DNA from 2 places in the Jeotgalibaca sp. A127 genome. Region 1 is predicted to be linked to the other one. Evidence: riboswitches for the same ligand, from Rfam matches in the RefSeq annotation. Region 1 holds a riboswitch; the other holds the start of a gene.

What was found. Region 1 has a riboswitch for lysine ahead of ACTVAI_RS06475 (ABC transporter substrate-binding protein/permease). Riboswitches for the same ligand answer to the same signal wherever they lie in the genome.
Region 2: linked by a shared signal. The riboswitch ahead of lysA (diaminopimelate decarboxylase) and the one ahead of ACTVAI_RS06475 (ABC transporter substrate-binding protein/permease) in region 1 are both predicted to bind lysine.

Annotation. Positions count from the first base shown of each region.
Region 1 is NZ_JBQPRC010000004.1:178,000-183,920, reverse strand. Features, by position in the region: gene ACTVAI_RS06485 (magnesium transporter CorA family protein) at 1-177, shown strand, start outside; gene ACTVAI_RS06480 (glycosyltransferase family 32 protein) at 223-849, opposite strand; lysine riboswitch at 980-1,128, shown strand; partial or broken gene ACTVAI_RS06475 (ABC transporter substrate-binding protein/permease) at 1,209-2,821, shown strand; gene ACTVAI_RS06470 (amino acid ABC transporter ATP-binding protein) at 2,822-3,565, shown strand; gene nth (endonuclease III) at 3,604-4,209, opposite strand; gene ACTVAI_RS06460 (DMT family transporter) at 4,280-5,209, shown strand; gene ACTVAI_RS06455 (metal-sulfur cluster assembly factor) at 5,278-5,619, opposite strand; gene ilvD (dihydroxy-acid dehydratase) at 5,809-5,921, shown strand, end outside.
Region 2 is NZ_JBQPRC010000009.1:15,841-21,761, forward strand. Features, by position in the region: gene rpmH (50S ribosomal protein L34) at 1-92, shown strand, start outside; gene rnpA (ribonuclease P protein component) at 153-488, shown strand; gene yidC (membrane protein insertase YidC) at 508-1,341, shown strand; gene jag (RNA-binding cell elongation regulator Jag/EloR) at 1,374-2,204, shown strand; gene ACTVAI_RS09140 (alpha/beta fold hydrolase) at 2,295-3,170, shown strand; lysine riboswitch at 3,204-3,370, shown strand; gene lysA (diaminopimelate decarboxylase) at 3,457-4,722, shown strand; gene dapA (4-hydroxy-tetrahydrodipicolinate synthase) at 4,719-5,600, shown strand; gene dapB (4-hydroxy-tetrahydrodipicolinate reductase) at 5,597-5,921, shown strand, end outside.

The sequences.
Region 1 (5,921 bases):
TTTTTGACTTCATTTAGTATTGTATTGACGATACCAACCATTATTGGATCTTTCTGGGGAATGAATGTATTTTTGCCCATTGAGAAACATCCATTAGCATTTATTTTTTTGATTGGCCTATCAATTTTAATCAGTGTTGTTACCTTCCTTTGGTTGAAGCGAAAAGATTATATGTAAACACAAAAAGCTATGCTGCCCCATTCTCGGGACAACATAGCTTTTTTATAACCAGGAACCAGAATAATGATGAATGGCATAAGTATCTTTAGTATCGTTGATTTCTCGGGTCCAATAACTCTTTGGCGAAAAATAAACACGGGGATAGATAGCAACATTCATAATTTCCTGGTATTCGTTATTTAATTCCAAACCGTTCTCCTGAAAAATTTCGGTGATCCGATTAACGTTTGTTTTTTCATCCAGGGTTCCATCGGGATTCTTAAAATGCCGATTCTCATAATCCGCAAAAAGAAGCTCAAAAGTAGGATGGTGGGGAACGGTTGCAATTAAGGCAGTAGAAATTGTTGTCTCAATTTCAAACCCCATAAAAGCATCATGGTTCAGAAGTGGGTCAAGAGGTTTAATAACTTCGACATCTGTATCCATATAAATGCCCCCGTATTCTTTCAGTGCATATAGACGTGCCACATCCGAAACAAAAGCCCATTTACTTTCTAAATATGCCTCTTTTACATAATCCCCCATGTTATGTACATCAAAAGTATCTTCATTCCAGATCATTATTTCATAATCAGGACAGTACTTTTTCCATGTAGCCATCATTTCTTTGGTTTGCTCACCCATCTTGTTGCCTCCAAACCAACAGTAGTGGATAATTTTTGGTATCATAGCATATTCCCCCATCTCGTGATTTTATTATAATGGAAGGCAGACTAATTAACCAATTATTAGAATTAAATGATATGTCTTGTTGACATTAAAAATAAAGTACGCTATAGTTACTGGCATAACAAAGAACAATATGAACTAGAGGTCGCGAAAACCATCAGTAGGTCACGAAAGGGGAATTCGCCGAAGTATCTTATAGGATACTGGGGTCATGCTGAATAAGTATGATACTGTCAGAATATAATGCCCAATTATATTCATCGATGCGCTGTTCATATTGGGGCAAAAGGACGGTAAACCGTGAGCCTTTTGCTCACGGTTTTTTTGTTTGTATTTTTTATAAGAGGAGCGGAATAACAATGAAAAAAGGATTAAGATTATTAAGTTTAGTATTTGGTTCAGCATTGGTGTTAGCTGCATGTGGCTCTGAAGGAAATGAAACAACGTCCGAAGGTACCGAAAATGAGCAATTTGTAGTAGGCATGGAAGCTGCGTATGCCCCTTATAACTGGACCCAGACAGGCGACGCTAATGGCGCTGTCCAAATATCAGATTCCCAAGAATATGCTGGGGGATATGATGTTGAAATTGCCAAAAAAATTGCCGATGGCCTCGGTCAGGAACTCGTTATCGTAAAAACGGAATGGGACGGTTTGGTGCCAGCACTTCAATCGAAAAAAATTGATGTAATTATTGCCGGAATGTCCCCTACAGAAGAAAGAAAACAGACAATCGACTTTAGTATCCCTTATTTGGAATCGCAATTGGTAATGGTGGTTGCAGCCGATGGGGATTATGTAGATGCTACATCATTGGCTGATTTTTCTGGGGCGCAAATAACAGCCCAGTTGAACACGTTCCACTATAATATGATTGATCAGATTGAAGGTGTTGAAAAACAATCGGCGATGGAGAATTTTTCTGCTATGCGGGTGGCATTGCAATCAGGTGTAATTGATGGTTATGTATCTGAACTACCAGAAGCAATCAGTGCTTCCAATGCAAACGAAGATTTTACCTATATTGAATTTGAAGATGGTTTTGAAACGAATCCGGAAGATACAACAATTGCAATCGGGGTTCGAAAAGACGAAGCCCAATTAGAAGAAATAAATAGTATTTTGGAAACAATTTCTGCAGAAGAGCAACAAAGCCTGATGGAAGAAGCAATCTTGAATCAACCGGCTGCGCAGTAAGATATGGGAGTGAAAAATTAGTGGGCCATTTATGGGACATATTTATAAATAATGCGCCTCTTTTTCTAAGAGGAGCCTGGGTGACGATTTACATTTCAATGATCGGAACCGTAATTGGAGTAGTAATTGGAATGGTACTGGGTATCGTCCGTACAATACCGCAACCTGATAAAGGAATTAAACGTTACTTTTTAAAGTTGATACATTTTATATCAACGTGTTATATTGAGCTTTTCCGTGGAACACCAATGATTGTTCAGGCAATGGTCATTTATTATGGATCTGCTTTAGTATTCGGTTGGGACCTTAATCGTACAAGTGCAGCGATTTTCATTGTTTCAATCAATACAGGTGCTTACATGACTGAAATAGTACGTGGAGGTATTGTCTCAATCGATAAAGGTCAATTTGAAGGAGCAGCTGCTATTGGCATGTCCCATTGGCAAACTATGCGTGTTGTGGTTATTCCCCAAGTATGGCGAAATGTCTTGCCGGCAACAGGCAATGAATTCGTAATCAATATTAAGGACACTTCTGTATTGAACGTTATCTCTGTTACAGAGTTATTCTTTCAAACTAAAACAGTTGCGGGAATCAATTTTGACTACTTTGGTCCTTACACGGTGGCAAGTATTATGTATTTGATTATGACTCTGACTATTACCCGTATCTTGCGCCGCTTTGAGCGTAAACTTGATGGGGCAGAGAATTACCAACTCGTGGGTGGTAATCCAAACCAAATCCAGTCTCCTAAACAAAATAAGGGGGTGGGCTGATTGGGAACAGTCTTAAGCATCAAGAATCTCAGCAAAAAATTCGGTGACCGAGAAGTTTTAAAAGACATCAGTTTTGACGTACAAGAAGGAAAGGTAATCTGCTTGATCGGTTCATCTGGTTCCGGTAAATCAACGTTACTGCGTTGTTTAAATCTGTTGGAAAAACCTACAACTGGAGAAATTCATTATCGGGATCAAAACGTGTTGGATCCAAGTCTGAACCTGTTCCATTATCGTTCTAAAGTCGGCATGGTATTCCAGCAATTCAATTTATTCAACAATCTGGATGTTTTAACAAATTGTACAACCGGCCAAATCAACGTTTTAAAAACAGATAAGGAAGAGGCAAAGAAACGAGCTATTCATTTCTTGGAAGAAGTTGGTATGGAATCCTATATTCATGCCCGACCGGCTCAATTATCGGGTGGTCAAAAACAGCGGGTTGCGATTGCACGGGCGTTGGCAATGGAACCAGACTTACTGTTGTTTGATGAACCAACATCTGCCCTGGACCCAGAAACGGTCGGGGAAGTGTTGCGGGTCATGAATCAATTGGCTGATAGCGGATTGACGATGGTTGTTGTGACCCACGAGATGCAGTTCGCACGTGAAGTTGCCGACCATGTCATCTTTATGGACCAGGGTGTCATTGCCGAAGAAGGATCACCAGATGATATTTTCAATAACCCTAAAGAAGAACGAACAAAAAATTTCTTAAGTCGGGTATTGGCAGAACACAGATAATTTTAAAAAACTTCCCAGAAATCATTCTGGGAAGTTTTTTAATGCAAATATTCGTGGCATTTTGGGTTACGGGGCGAGCAAATGTTGCGCCCAAAAAAGATAATGGAATGATGGGCCTGGTTCCACAACTCTTTTGGCAAAATATCTGTCACTATTTTTTCGATTTCAAGTGGTGTGGCATTTTGCGGAACGATATCATGATGCTTGCAAACCCTCGAAACATGCGTGTCCACAGGAAAGGCGGGTATCCCAAAACCAACGCTCAGTATTACATTGGCTGTTTTTCTGCCCACCCCGGCCAAGGATTCCAAATCTTTGCGATTATTTGGTACTTCACCGTTAAAATGAGCCATTAACTGGTTGCTGCATGTATAGATATGTTTGGCCTTATTGCGGTACAAACCGATGGATTTAATATAAGGTTCTATTTCTGCTGGAGAAGAATTGGCGAAAGCAGTGGGGGTTGGAAAACGTTCAAACAGTGCCCCGGTCACCTTATTCACAGCGATATCTGTCGTTTGAGCGCTCAACATAACGGCGATTAAAAGCTCGAAATTATTAGAATAATTCAGGATTGTTTTTACATCGGGATAAATGGCAATAATTTGTTCCAATATATCACGAGATTTTTCTTTAGAATTCATGAAATCCCCCTTGTCAAATTACTAAAATAATTATACCATAGGACAGTAATTTTATTAGTGAGGTGGAAAATTGAATAATCGAATTAAAGGTATTTTACTGGCCGCTTTTGGCGGAAGCATGTGGGGGATTTCAGGTATTTTTGCGCAATCTCTCTTTACCCAATATACTGTGTCTTCTGAATGGTTGGTAGGCACACGCCTGTTATTTTCCGGAATTATGATTTTAGCCTATAGTCATTTTATCCAAAAGGAAAATATTTTGATGCCATTTTCTAAATGGCAAACGACTCTAAAGTTATTGTTCTTTTCTTTATTTGGCATGATTGGAGTTCAATATTTGTTTTATAAAGGGATAGAGTTATCAAACGCATCTACTGCGACAATATTGCAATTTTCTGCGCCGATATTTGTTTATGCTTATATGGTTTTTACGGGTGAAAAACAAGCTGCGATAAAAGAAATAATACTGGTTTTTCTCACTTTCTTTGGTGTTTTGTTAATTGTTACGAATGGTGACTTGAATCAAATGAGTATTTCGCCGCTGGGTTTGGTTATTGGTATCGGATCTGCTTTAGCTGTTGCGTTCTATTCCATTCAGCCACGTTCCTTGTTGGAGGAATTTGGATCTACAGTTATCGTTGGTTGGGGCATGATATTTGGAGGAATATTATTCCAATTCATCCATCCGATTTGGAAACCAGGTTTTCAGGTTACCCTGCATAGTCTCTTTTTATTGTTATTAATTATCGTTTTTGGGACGTCACTTAGTTTCATTGCTTATTTTGCTAGTCTACGGTATATTTCTCCATCTTTGGCAAGTATTATGACTGCTCTGGAGCCATTACTTGCTGCAATATTATCAGTTGTTGTCTTCAAACAATTATTTGGCATATTTGAAATGCTAGGTATAGCCATCGTGATGCTGGCTGTTCTGGTACTTGCTACTTCGAAGGAACCTGATAGTCTGGATATTCCTTTACAATTCAATGAAAATAATTAAACTGAACGTTTATAAGCCTACCTCCCCATAACGGGAGTTAGGCTTTTTTTGATCTTTATTTCAAGTTTCTAGTTTGGATTCACACCCAACGCAATTCTTCCAAAACGACTAATTCGAGTCATTTTCCATGCTGGTGACCACACGATTTCAACAGTCACATTCGTAATACCGGCAATTTGCATAAGTTTTTCGGAAATTTCACCTGGTACTGTTTCAACACATTCGCATCCAATGCCAGTAAAAGTCAGCACAACGGTGCAATGCTCTTGTGCATCCAAGTTAATCTCATATATAAGGCCAAGATTATAAATATCTAAACCAATTTCCGAATCATGAATGGATTCAAGTTTTTTCACTAATTGATCCGCCAAATGTGCAGCTCGGTCATTTAACTTTATATCATCTCTCATAAAATACTTCCTTTCAGCAATCATACAGCTCAATATCCCTATTTTTCCATGAAAAACTAATATTTTCAAGTTGTTTTTAATAATATTTTAATTTTTCTATAGAAGATTTAATTATTTCTGTTAGAATAACATTATTAAATTCCAAAACTTTAATATTATTATAACCGGTTATGAAAAGGGGAAATAAAAATGACATCGGAACAACCAAAAAAGGATATCCGCATCAGAAGTCAAGTTTATGACAGTATGGTAAAATCACCAAATCGTGCCATGCTACGCGCAACGGGCATGGGAGATGAAGA
Region 2 (5,921 bases), on a different contig from region 1:
TTCATGGTTTCCGTAAACGCATGAGTACAAAAAACGGCCGTAATGTATTAGCAAGTAGACGCCGCAAAGGCAGAAAAGTATTGTCTGCATAAGATCACTGACCGTCAGTGGTCTTTTTTTTTACATAAAACTTATAGGAAAGAGGATACAGGGTGCGTAAATCTTTTCGAGTAAAAAAAGAAAAAGAGTTCCAGAATGTATTCCATACTGGCTCTTCAAAAGCAAATCGCCAGTTTGTCATCTATAAAATGCCTAAAGAAGGACAGGACCATTTTCGAGTGGGGTTGTCCGTTGGTAAAAAAATTGGTAACGCAGTCACCCGTAATGCTGTAAAAAGAAAAATCCGTCAGGCTCTTTTAGAATTAAAACCGCAAATTAAGTCTGAAATTGATTTTATAATTATTGCACGCCAACCAACTGCGAATTTAACTACAGAAGAAATTAAAAAAAATCTGCTACATGTGTTAAAATTAGCACATGTAATATAGTTCAAAGGAGGAAATTTTGTTGTCTAAGCGGAAGCGATTACTTTTATCTTTGGGACTGGTTATGGTCATGTTGGTTTTGTCGGCATGTGGTAACACGGCTCCCATCACTTCTGAGAGTACTGGATTTTGGGATGGAATTGTTATTTATAATTTTTCTCGTTTCATTATTTTCCTATCAGAAATGTTCAATAATAGTTATGGTATGGGAATTATCATCTTTACATTTATTATTCGGGTCGTTTTAATCCCATTAAATTATTTCCAAACAAAGAGTACACGGAAGATGCAAAAAGTGCAGCCCCAAATCAAAGAGCTGCAAGCAAAATATGCATCCAAGGATACACAGACCCGTGAATTACTGCAATCGGAAATTTCTCGAGTTTATTCTGAAAATGGTGTGAATCCATACGCTGGTTGTTTACCAGCTGTTGTTCAAATGCCAGTGATGATTGCTTTGTATCAAGCCATCAGTCGTACAGAAGTACTACGTGAAGGAACATTCTTATGGATGAACTTGGGAGAACGTGACCCATACTTCATTTTACCGGTATTAGCTGCAATATTGACTTACTACACATCTAAATTGACGATGATGTCTCAACCAGATGGTGGTGGCCAAGCTAAAGCTATGCTGTATACAATGCCAGCAATGATTTTATTCGTAGGTATTTCTTTACCAAGTGCGTTATCATTATATTGGGTAGTAAGTAATGCATTCTCTGTTGGTCAAACATTGATCATGAATAATCCTTACAAAATCATTGCAGAACGCGATGAAGAGGAACGGGCTAAGAGAGAACGTGCAAAAGCGCTGGAAAAAGCTAGAAATCCGAAGAAAAAGAAAAGAAAATAATTTGTTCTTTGAAATGGAAGGATGGACAATTGATGGAAAACGAAAAAATTGTAGTGCGCGAGACAACGGTTGATCAAGCAATCAGCAAAGGGTTAGCTCAACTAAATTTAGGCAGCCATGAAGTAGACATCAAAATCATTTCTGAAGGGAAAAAGGGACTTTTCGGTTTTGGCCAAAAGGACGCTGAGGTGGAATTAACACCTAAAGTGCTCCCGGAAATGGATGAACCAGGTGACATTGCTATTTTTGAAAATGAGGAACGTGCCAATCATCTTGCTGAAAACCCGGAAACTGAAGCTCCTGTAACCCAAGAGGACAACTATGATTATTCTGATACGTTGGAATATGCTGATGAAGATGAAGATGAAGAAGAGGAAGATTTCGATGAAGAACCTGCTTCTGAATCCTCACGCCAAGAAGCTATTTCAAGTGTTAGCGATTATTTAACAAAAACTGTTGAAGTTTATGGTGCACCTGCCGAAGTGACAGCAGAAGTAAAACATAATATCATCACTTTCCAGATCGATACCAACAAACCAGGTTTAGTCATAGGTAAACATGGAAAAATTATTAATGCGTTACAAATATTGGCACAAACTATTTTCCAACAACATGAACGCAGTCGCGTGTCTGTTGTGGTTAATGTGGGAGATTACCGGGAACGCCGGGCGAGCATCCTGGAAAACATTGCGGATCGTACAGCGGAACGTGTACTGCGTACAAAGCAACCAGTCTTCCTTGAACCGTTACCAGCTTTCGAACGGAAACAAATCCATGCTTATTTAAGCAAAAACAAACGTATTTCAACTCACTCTGAGGGTAAAGAACCACATCGTTACCTCGTAGTAGAAATATCAGAATAAAATTTTCAAAAAGCTATCTCTTCGTTTTGGAAGAGATAGCTTTTTTATTTGGGAAACAATAAACTGGTATTAAAAGGGAGGAGTTCACTGATGGAGAAAATGAAGTTAACCGCAAAAGATAGTTTGGGCATTTCTATTGCCATCTATGCGGTGGATGATCCTATTGGGGTGGTACAAATTATTCATGGATCAAAGGAGCATAAGGGCCGCTATGCCGATTTTTGTAGCTACTTGCAAAAAGAAGGTTTTGCGGTTGTTATAGCTGATATTCGTGGCCATGGTGAATCCATTAACGAAGCAAATCCATTTGGTTTCATGGATGGTCCAGATCGGGTCATCGAAGACCAATTATTGGTAACTGATTTTATTAAAAAACGCTATCCAGAAAAAGAAATTTATTTGTTTGGACACTCATTAGGGTCCCTGTTTGCCCGTATTTATATTCAAAATCATGACCATCTCATTTCCAAGCTGGTCATGACAGGAACGGTTAACTACGTGTATGGTGTAGAAATTGCTGAGATGTATGGCCGGTTATTGACGCGCTTGCGTGGTAAGGATGGCGACAGTCTCCTGATTCGTCTTATAAAAAAAATTCAGGGAGAAGAAGCAATGACATGGGTAAGTGTAAATAAAGATAATCTCATGGCAATCAAGAACGATCCAATGATAGTCAAGGAATATGCTAATATTTCTCTCTTAACCATCATCCAAGCAGACAGAATGATGCATCTAGAATCAATGTTTGAATGTAAAAATCCTGCTTTAAAAATACTGAGTCTGACCGGGGATGGCGATCCAGTGACGGGAAGAGATCGTGGATTGAGTGAATCACTCACGTTTTTGAAAAAGGTCGGTTATAAATATATAACAAAGATGGTTTATCATGGAATGAATCACGAAGTGCTGAATGAAGAAAATAATGGCTTGGTTTACAAGGATATTGTACGTTTTTTAAAAAAGTAGACAAAGAAGTTTTTTAATGATATTCTAATTTTAATTGAAAAAAGAGGTAGCAATGTAAAAAAGTAATCAATGGGAGAAGGCATTCAATGATCATTGATGAAAGGTAATCATTGCCGAACGATGCAGATTGGCAAATTTCCATCGTGGGGGTATAGGAAATACTTATATCACTCCTACTTGAAAAGTAGAGGCGCTGAGAAATTGTTACATCCACTGTAAAAATTTAGAAGGCGCCAGAAATGGCGTCTTTTTTGTACAAAAAAACCAGTATTCAGGAGGAAAATAAATGAAAGAACTCGTTATCGAAGGTATGACGGCGGGCGAATTGGTAGCTCAGTACGGGACACCACTTTACGTTTACGACCAAGCGAAACTTGAAAACAACTTGGAAGCTTATACGCAAAACTTTAAATCAGATTTATTTCAAACAAAGATACTCTATGCATCGAAAGCTTTCCAGACCATCGGAATGTTGGATTTGATTGCTAACTATGGTTTAGGCGTGGACGTTGTTAGTGGCGGTGAATTATATACGGCACTACAATCAGATGTGCCAGTTGAAAAAATTCATTTTCACGGAAATAATAAAACAACCGAAGAACTCCGTATGGCTTTTGAAAGTGGCATCGTGCATATTGTTGCTGACAACGTGATGGAGCTGGAAGAAATTGCGGAATTGGCGGAAGAATACCAACGAGCAGTCACTATTCAAATTCGATTGAATGTCGGCATTGAAGCGCATACGCATGAATATATCGTGACAACACATATTGATTCAAAATTCGGGATCGCCTTTGGTAGTGAAGATTATCAAGCTTGTCTGGCTATCTTTGAAAAGAGTGATTATCTTCATTTGGAAGGTTTCCATGTTCATATCGGCTCTCAAATTTTTGAAATGGATGCTTGGTATGCCGCCATCGATAAAATGCTTGGCTATTTGGCAACGTTCGATTATCCGATGACTCTCAACTTGGGCGGAGGCTTTGGCGTGCGTTACACAGATGAAGATCAACCCATGCCTATTAAAGAAAATATGGAACAGATTTTATCTTATTTAGAGGGGAAATTACAGGAAACTGGCGTTACGATCAATGAAGTAGTGATTGAGCCTGGTCGCAGTTTAGTAGCAGAAGCCGGGATTACCCTTTATGAAATTGGTTATCAAAAACAAACACCCAATAAGCATTATTATTTTGTGGACGGTGGAATGGGGGATAACATCCGACCAAGCTTGTACCAGGCAAAATATGCCTGTGATGTTGCCAATAAACTAGATGCAGAAAAAACAGAATTAGTGACGGTAGCAGGAAAATACTGCGAATCCGGTGATGTTTTGATTCATGATGTCCATTTACCACCTGTTGAAAAAGGCGATGTGTTGGTGGTTTATTCAACCGGAGCGTATGGTTACTCGATGAGCAGTAACTATAACCGCAATCCGACGCCAGCCGTCGTTTTCGTAAAAGATGGTAAAGCGAGAGAAATTGTTAAGCGACAAACCTTGGCAGATTTAATCAGGAATGATGTAAAAAACGGAGGCGAGTGGAAATGATTGAAGGATCGATGGTTGCATTGGTTACCCCAATGAATGAAGATGGTAGCATCAATTATACGAAGACGGCAGAATTGCTGGAATGGCATATTCAAAGCGGGACGGACGGTATCGTTATTTTGGGTACGACCGGAGAAGCTTCAACAATGACCTTTGAAGAGGAAAAAGAATTGCTCGCCTTCTGTAACGAGAAAATTGCCAAACGCGTGCCGATGATAGTGGGTAGCGGCAGCAATAGCACCGCCACGGCGATTTCCAACAGCCAGGCTTTTACGGCATTGGGAGCCGATTATCTGTTGGTGGTCACCCCGTATTACAATAAAGCAAACGATGCTGGCATGATCCGTCATTTTGAGATGGTGGCCGACAGTGTGGATGTGCCGATTATCATGTACAACATCCCGGGTCGTACGGGCTGCAGCATTGCGCCAGAAGTGGTGGGCAAACTGGCCCAGCACCCGAATATCGTGGGGCTCAAGGAAGCGTCCGGTGATATCAGTTATGTGATGAACGTTGCCCAATACGTGAGCGCTGATTTTGCGCTTTACAGCGGCAACGACGATATGATTATACCGTTATTGAGTGCCGGTGGAACGGGAGTCATCAGTGTCTGGGCAAACATCATGCCGAAAACGGTCCATGATATGGTCCGCCTGTATTTGGATGGAAAAACAGGAGAGGCGTTGGCAATTCAATTGAAATATCTGGAACTCATCCACTCCCTGTTCTATGATGTTAATCCGATTCCAGTCAAATATGCCATGAACTGGATGGGCTGGGATGTCGGTTCCTTGCGCATGCCACTTGGGGAAATGGAAGAGGCCGCCTACCAACGGATGGTAAAAGTTTTGGAGCGGTTTGAGGAGGAATTGCGTTGAAAATTGGACTAGTAGGTTATGGCGCCATGGGTAGGGTCGTGGAACAATGTGTCGATTCAAAAGATGAATTAATTATTTTTGCACCAGAAAAAGATTCAACTTTGACAAGTGAAAGTGAGAAAGTGGATGTGTTGATCGATTTCTCAAATCCACGTGCATTGGATGCGATTTTAGCCTATGTGAAAGAAAATAACGTACCATTAGTCGTTGCGGCTACGGGGCATAGTGAGGAGCAGCTGGCGCAAATACAGGAGCTTTCTGAAACCGTTCCGGTACTTAAAAGTGCAAACTTCAGCTTGGGTGTGATTTTGGTAAACCGGA